Magnetococcus marinus MC-1: one gene and its partner. The protein of the gene in region 2 interacts with the protein of the main gene of each other region in a pairwise test. Links are inferred from orthologs where the notes say so. Each region holds a gene or a part of one and is shown on either strand. Other genes may lie near its edges.

What was found.
Region 1: the proteins of MMC1_RS12260 (region 2) and MMC1_RS10885 interact in binary tests that used the Escherichia coli proteins (3 or more experiments, as listed by UniProt). The link is inferred for Magnetococcus marinus MC-1 from one-to-one orthologs.

What each region holds. Positions count from the first base shown.
Region 1 is NC_008576.1:2,605,829-2,609,041, forward strand. What follows is about bases 11-2,902. They hold MMC1_RS10885 (ABC-F family ATP-binding cassette domain-containing protein), read left to right. Parts: upstream 11-412; coding sequence 413-2,392; downstream 2,393-2,902. Other genes in these bases: MMC1_RS10890 (FKBP-type peptidyl-prolyl cis-trans isomerase), read right to left, coding at 2,504-2,902. In the rest of the region: more of MMC1_RS10890, read right to left, coding at 2,903-3,202. UniProt on the Escherichia coli protein: Genetic data indicate it may be involved in ribosome assembly or function.
Region 2 is NC_008576.1:3,049,648-3,053,448, forward strand. What follows is about bases 280-3,759. They hold MMC1_RS12260 (2-oxoglutarate dehydrogenase E1 component), read left to right. Parts: upstream 280-613; coding sequence 614-3,559; downstream 3,560-3,759. Other genes in these bases: odhB (2-oxoglutarate dehydrogenase complex dihydrolipoyllysine-residue succinyltransferase), read left to right, coding at 3,635-3,759. In the rest of the region: more of odhB, read left to right, coding at 3,760-3,801. UniProt on the Escherichia coli protein: E1 component of the 2-oxoglutarate dehydrogenase (OGDH) complex which catalyzes the decarboxylation of 2-oxoglutarate, the first step in the conversion of 2-oxoglutarate to succinyl-CoA and CO(2).

The DNA of each region.
Region 1 (3,213 bases), 440 kb from region 2 along the record:
TTATGGCGACTCTTGGACCACCACCCTGAACAGGCATGGTAAGGATGAATCGGAGGCTGTCGCTGCGGCTTTGGGTTAACAAGCACCGCATCGCTACCCGCAGCACTCGCTTCTCTTGGAGCCTAAATGGCGTGCGAACCCTTTTCAAAGGAAGGGTACTTAACCGGATTTATGATGCCCCACTCAGCGTGTGCTTTCAAGCCCTGCTTATGGGCAGCGCTTCTGCTCGGTTTTGCTTCGCTTTAGGCCAAGCCCTCTGCACCTACTCCCCTAGACCACCTTTTGGACCACGCAGCCTACGGCTATGTTGATGATACCTCGCTACCACGCTGCTTTAACCGTATGATAGGCCCCTTTGTGCATAGCTGCATCGATCACCACCTTTATTACGCCATTAGCAACGGGGAACCCCATGTTACACCTGGAAAAAGTTGAAAAAAGATATGGTGCTACCATCATTCTCAGCGGCACTGATCTGGTTATTCATCCAGGGGAAAAGGTGGGCTTGATTGGACTAAATGGTATGGGCAAAACCACCCTCTTTCGCATTATTGAGGAGGTTGAACCCTTGGATGGTGGACGGCTGGATCGTCACCCTCCACACATGCGCATTGGTGTTTTGCGTCAGGAGCTTACCCCAGCGCACCGTTCTATTTTACAAGAAACCCTGGGCGGTCTGCCCCAGTTGGTGGCACTTAATAATGAACGCGAAGCGCTACATAGCAAGATGGTTGAACACCCTGAGCATGATGCGTATCACCAGTGGGTCATGCGTCTGGGTGAGGTGGATCATGCCTTGGAAGATCTGGATGCCTACAGTGCCGAGGCCCGCGCTGGGGCTATTTTGTTGGGTTTAGGCTTCTCAACCGCCGATTTAGAAAAGCCGCTGGATGCCTTTTCTGGGGGCTGGCGCATGCGGGTTGCCCTGGCCCAGCTGCTCTTTTCGGCCCCTGACCTCATGTTATTGGATGAACCAACCAACCACTTGGACCTGGAGTCGGTGGCATGGCTGGAGCGCTATCTGGCAGGTTTGAGTGGGGCTTACATGCTCATTTCCCATGACCGTGATTTTCTACAGCGCACCACGCGGGTAACGGTTGAGTTGGAGGATGGCAAGCTCACCCGCTACAAAGGCAGTTTTGATGCCTATATGAACTGGAAGATTGAGCAAGCGGAGTTATTGAGCAAACAGGCCGCCAAACAAGCTGATAAGTTAGAAGCCATGCAGCGCTTTATCAGCCGTTTTCGCGCCAAGGCCACCAAAGCCAAGCAGGTGCAGAGCCGCGTTAAGCAGATGGAAAAGCTGGAGGCGCAAAAAGTGGAGCTCCCAGGCCAGGGACGCAGCGCCCCCGTTATCCGCTTGCCCGATCCCCCGCCGTGTGCCAGTCAGGTGATGAAAATTGATAAAATGAGCATGGCCTATGGCTCCACGCAGGTGTTTAAAAACTGTCAATTAGAGATCAGCAAAGGCTCGCGCATTGGGCTGCTTGGCCCCAATGGTCGTGGTAAATCTACCCTGCTAAAATTGTTGTGTGGTGCGTTGCAACCAACCGCGGGTGTGGTTATGCCAGGGGATCGGGTCAAGCCGGGCTTTTTTGCGCAGCATGCGCTGGAGTCCCTGCGTCTTGGGGATACCATCTTAGAGTCAGCCCGCGAGGTTGCCCCGCCCGGAACCACCGAGACCCAACTGCGTACGGTGCTTGGGGGGCTCCTGTTTTCGGGTCAACGGGTCGAAAAATTGGTCTCTGTGCTCTCCGGTGGTGAAAAGGCACGGCTGGCCTTGGCGCGGCTATTTTTGAGTGGGGCCAATTTTTTATTGCTGGATGAACCCACCAACCACTTGGATATGCCCTCACGGGCCGCACTAGAAGAGGCTTTGGAGTCCTATCAGGGTACCTTTGTCTTGGTCTCCCATGACCGCTCTCTGTTAGAGAGTGTTTGTGACCGCTATGTTGCCATCGCCCAGGATCAGTTGCACCCCTTAGGAGAGGATCTGGATCATTACCTAGAGCACTTTGTGCTGCAAGAGACAGCCTCCCAGCCGAATGGAGTGCAAGACAAAACCACAGCCCGCGCCCTTTCTAAGGAGAGCAAACGCGAGGCGGCGCAGATCCGTAATGCGCTGCATCAACGCACCAAGCCCCTGCGCAGCCAGCTTAACCAGTGCGAAAAAAACATCCAGCAGCTTGAAGCCGACAAAACCCGCATTGACGCCACCCTCACCGACAGCAGCCTCTATGAAGAGGGTCAAAAAGAGCGCTTAAAAAACCTGTTGGAGAGCAGCACCCAAACGGAACAAGCCCTGAGCAAAGCCTGGGCACTGTGGGAAACGCTCAGCATGGAGATCGAGACCCTGGAAGAGCAGGCCAAACAAGCGCTGGAACAGGCTTAAACCAACGACCATGAAGGGCAAAAATGCGTGCTCGCCCCATAAAAAAAAGCCACCCAAACAATGGGGTGGCTTTTTTTTAGCCTTGCAGAGTTGCCTGCAACCTATCCAAATTTATTTAACCTCAAGCAGCTCCACCTTGAAGATGAGCAGCTTGTTCGGGGCGATCACAGGGGGACGCCCTGCTTCGCCATAGGCCAAGTGGGGAGGTAGATAGAGTTCATAGATACTGCCCGTCTTCATCAATTGCAGCCCCTCGGTCCAGCCCATAACCACTTGGGACAGCGTAAACTCAACAGGCTCGTTACGCTTATAAGAGCTGTCAAAAATGGTACCATCCAACAAACGGCCCTCGTAGTGCACCTTAACTTTAGCGGTGCGATTGGCCGGCTTAGCACCGGTACCTGCCTTGAGCTCTTTGTATTGTAACCCCGACATGGTGGTCCGCACACCTGGCTTGCGGCCATTCTCTTTCAAAAACGCTTCGGCCTCTTTTAGATTATCTTTTTTGAGGCTATCTTTTTTTTCCGTCACCAGGGCACGGCGGCGCAAAATTTCCTCTTTCATGGCCTTTTGCATCTCCTCAGGGCTCATTTGCAGCGCCTGACCTGCCAATTTATCCCGCAGCCCCATGATTAAAATATCTGGATCTACATCAAAACCGTTCTCGGTCATGCTATCGGCCAAATCGGCCCCCAGAGCATAGGAGAGTCTATCCTTGCTGCTCTCCAGCTTGCCTGCCATGCCAAATCCGGGCGTCATAGCAACCACCAGACAGAAGGCCAGTGCAGAGGGTTTAATCAAACGCATCATCGCTTGTATCC
Region 2 (3,801 bases):
TTAGCCGGCACCAGAGATCTTATCTGTTACTGTAACGGCTACGGAATAATGTTTGGAGTTTTTTCCTTCGCCACACTAAAAAAATCATCATCAACCGTCACCCGCCGCTTAAAAAGTGGCCTTGGCCATTTTCCCAGCAGCCCCATTTTTTACACTAATTTTATGTTTTAAAAGACGTACGCACAGACTTTTCCACAAAACTGGATATTTTACTATTTTAAAATGTTATTCATTCAACCCTAAGAGAGGCCCTTTTTCTCCGCAACAAAAGCGCATGATCACTTTAAAAACAGCACCCTCCAGTCAAATAAAAGAAGCCGCTTATATAACTATTTACCAATAATTGCAGCCACAAATACACGGCATTCATCACAGGCTTATCTTACACTTAAATATATATACACTATATCTTGTCAACACATCAATTTTGTTAGGATTAAATTTTTTAATAACATTGCAGGTTGTGTTCTTTTTGGTATGATAACATCATCATTATACAGTTAATCGTATACCGGCATGAATAGCGGGTATTTCGTATTAAAGGTTAACTCCCGTTAATACCCTCGATTAACCCAACAACCGCCTCATCTTTGTCACTTGCGAGGTTAGACACATGGCCGGCCAACTGGACGCACTCCTAAACGGGACCAACGCCCTCTATATCTCTGAGCTCTACGCCCGGTATTTGGATAATCCTCATGCGGTGGATGCCACCTGGGCGACCACTTTTGGCGAACTGACCGAGGATGAAACCCCGGAAATTTTTAAAGAGATTCGTGGCGCCAGCTGGTCAAAATTGGAGTCTGGCATTCTGGGCAAACCCCTTGAACGCGACCCCGACAGCCAAACCCGTCACGCTCACTTTGTGCAAGGGGTCACACAGGTGGCCGGGACCGAGCCAGAACAGATCCGGCGGGCCACCTTGGATGCCATTCGGGCTTTAATGATGATCCGCACCTACCGAGTGCGGGGCCACCTGATCGCCAACTTTGACCCCCTCGGACTGGAGGCACGGGAACACCATCCAGAGTTAGACCCGGCCAACTATGGTTTTGCTGAAGAGGATATGGACCGCCCCATCTTTATTGATTATGTGTTGGGCTTAGAGACCGCCACCCTCAGACAGATTGTACGCCTGCTTAAAGAGACCTACTGCGGCACCATTGGCGTTGAGTTTATGCATATTCAAGAGCCCGAAGAGAAAGCCTGGGTGCAGCGCCGTATTGAATCCATTCGCAACCGTACCCACTTCACCCTCAAGGGCAAGCGCACCATTTTGCAACGCCTCTCCGAGTCGGAAGGGTTTGAAACCTTTCTACAGCTCAAATATACCGGCACCAAACGGTTCGGTCTGGATGGCGGTGAATCGCTGATTCCGGCCATTGAGCAAATTCTAAAACGCGGCACCCAACTGGGCCTTAAAGAGGTGGTCATTGGCATGGCCCACCGGGGACGTTTAAACGTGCTGGCGAATATTATGCGCAAGCCCTACGCCGCCATTATGCATGAGTTCCAGGGGGGCTCCAACAAACCGGACGACGTGCAGGGTTCCGGGGATGTGCGTTATCACTTGGGGGCCTCGGCTGACCGGGTCTTTGATGACAAAAAGGTCCACCTCTCCCTCACCGCCAACCCCTCCCATCTGGAGTTGGTCAACCCCGTGGTATTGGGCAAAGTACGCGCCAAACAGCTCCAACGTGGGGATACCAGCCAACAACAGGTCATGGGGCTTATCATGCATGGCGACGCCGCCTTTGCCGGCCAGGGTTTGGTGCCTGAATCCCTGGCGCTATCGGGCTTAAAGGGCTATCAAACCGGGGGCACCATCCACCTGATTGTCAACAACCAGATCGGCTTTACCACCAACCCCCGCAACTCCCGTTCGTCGCCCTATCCGTCGGATGTAGCCAAGATGATTCAAGCCCCGATCTTTCATGTGAATGGGGATGACCCTGAGGCGGTGGTGCATGCGGCCCGCATTGCCATCGAGTATCGGCAGGCGTTCAGTAAGGATGTGGTGATTGACATGTGGTGTTACCGTCGTCACGGCCACAATGAAGGGGATGAACCCAGCTTCACCCAGCCCATTATGTACCGTGCCATTGCCAACCACCCCACCACTCGGCAGGTCTACGCCCAAAAATTGGAGCGCGAGGGGGTACTTAAAGAGGGCGAAGGGGAGCAGATTTACAAAGAGTTCCACAATGAGCTGGAGACCTCGTTTCAAGAGGCCCAATATTTTCTGCCCACCTCGGCCGACTGGCTGGATGGTATGTGGAAAGGGGTCTCTAACCTGCGGGGCGAGGAGGAGATGCACCAGCACAAAACCTGCGTGCCAGAACGCACCCTGCGCGAGGTAGGCAAGGCGCTCTACACGCCACCCCAGGATTTTGCGGTGCACCGTAAAATAATCCGGCAGCTACGCAGCAAAGAGCAGATGTTTGAAAGCGGCGAGGGTTTTGATTGGGCCACAGGTGAGGCGCTGGCCTTTGGCACCCTATTGGTCGAGGGCATTCCCGTGCGTCTCTCGGGGCAGGATTGTGGCCGGGGCACCTTTTCTCAGCGTCATTCGGTGTTGATCGACCAAAATGATGAGTCTCGTTATGAACCCCTGAACCATATCCGTTCGCTCCAAGCCGATTATGAGGTGATCGACAGCCCCTTAGCTGAGGCATCGGTGTTGGGCTTTGAATATGGTTACGCCTCGGCTGACCCCCATGCGCTGGTGCTGTGGGAGGCGCAGTTTGGTGATTTTGTAAATGGCGCCCAGATGATTATCGACCAGTTTATCAGCTCGGGGGAGTCTAAATGGCTGCGCCTAAACGGCATGGTCATGCTGCTGCCCCATGGTTTTGAGGGGCAGGGCCCTGAGCACTCTTCGGCCCGGCCTGAGCGATTTTTACAGCTCTGTGCCGAGGATAATCTACAGGTCTGCAATCTCACCACCCCGGCCAACTATTTTCACGCGCTACGGCGGCAAAATCACCGCAATTTCCGCAAACCGCTGGTGATTTTTACCCCAAAATCGCTGCTGCGCCATAAGCTTTGTGTCTCCAAACTCGAAGCGTTTATCAGCGGTTCATCCTTTCAACGGGTGTATGACGAGGTGGACACCCTGGTTGCCGACGAAGCGGTTAAGCGGGTGGTGCTGTGTAGTGGCAAAGTCTACTACGAACTGCTACAGACCCGCCGTGAGCAAGGGAGCAACGATGTGGCCATTGTGCGCATTGAGCAGCTCTACCCCTGGCCCCGCAACGCCCTGTTTAAGGTGCTCCAGCGTTATGCCAATGCCGAGATTGTGTGGTGCCAGGAAGAGCCCGCCAACATGGGTTATTGGAGCTTCCTCTTTCAGCGCCTGATCCATCTGCTCGAGGATTTGCAGAGCAAACAGCGTCTGCCCATCTATGCAGGACGCGGGGCTTCGGCCTCACCCGCTTCTGGGTTGGCCAGCAAACATCTTCAAGAACAGACGCATTTGGTCCATGAAGCACTCTTTGTGCCCTTAACCGAAATCCCCCAACCGTTTCGCCGCAAAGAGACGGTACCGGTGGAAAAATAACCGATCTCAACCCGCTTGGGATCTTTAACGGATAACAGAAACCAGACGTTTTACCCATAGGAATCGAGGCTGATCATGGCAACGGAAATCAAGGTGCCCACACTTGGTGAATCGGTAACCGAGGCCACTGTCGTACAGTGGCTCAAACAGGTCGGCGATGCCGTTGCTGTTGACGAGCCCTTGGTGGAGTTGGAAACCGATAAAGTTACGGTCGAGATGCCCTCGCCGGTGGCCGGAGTTAT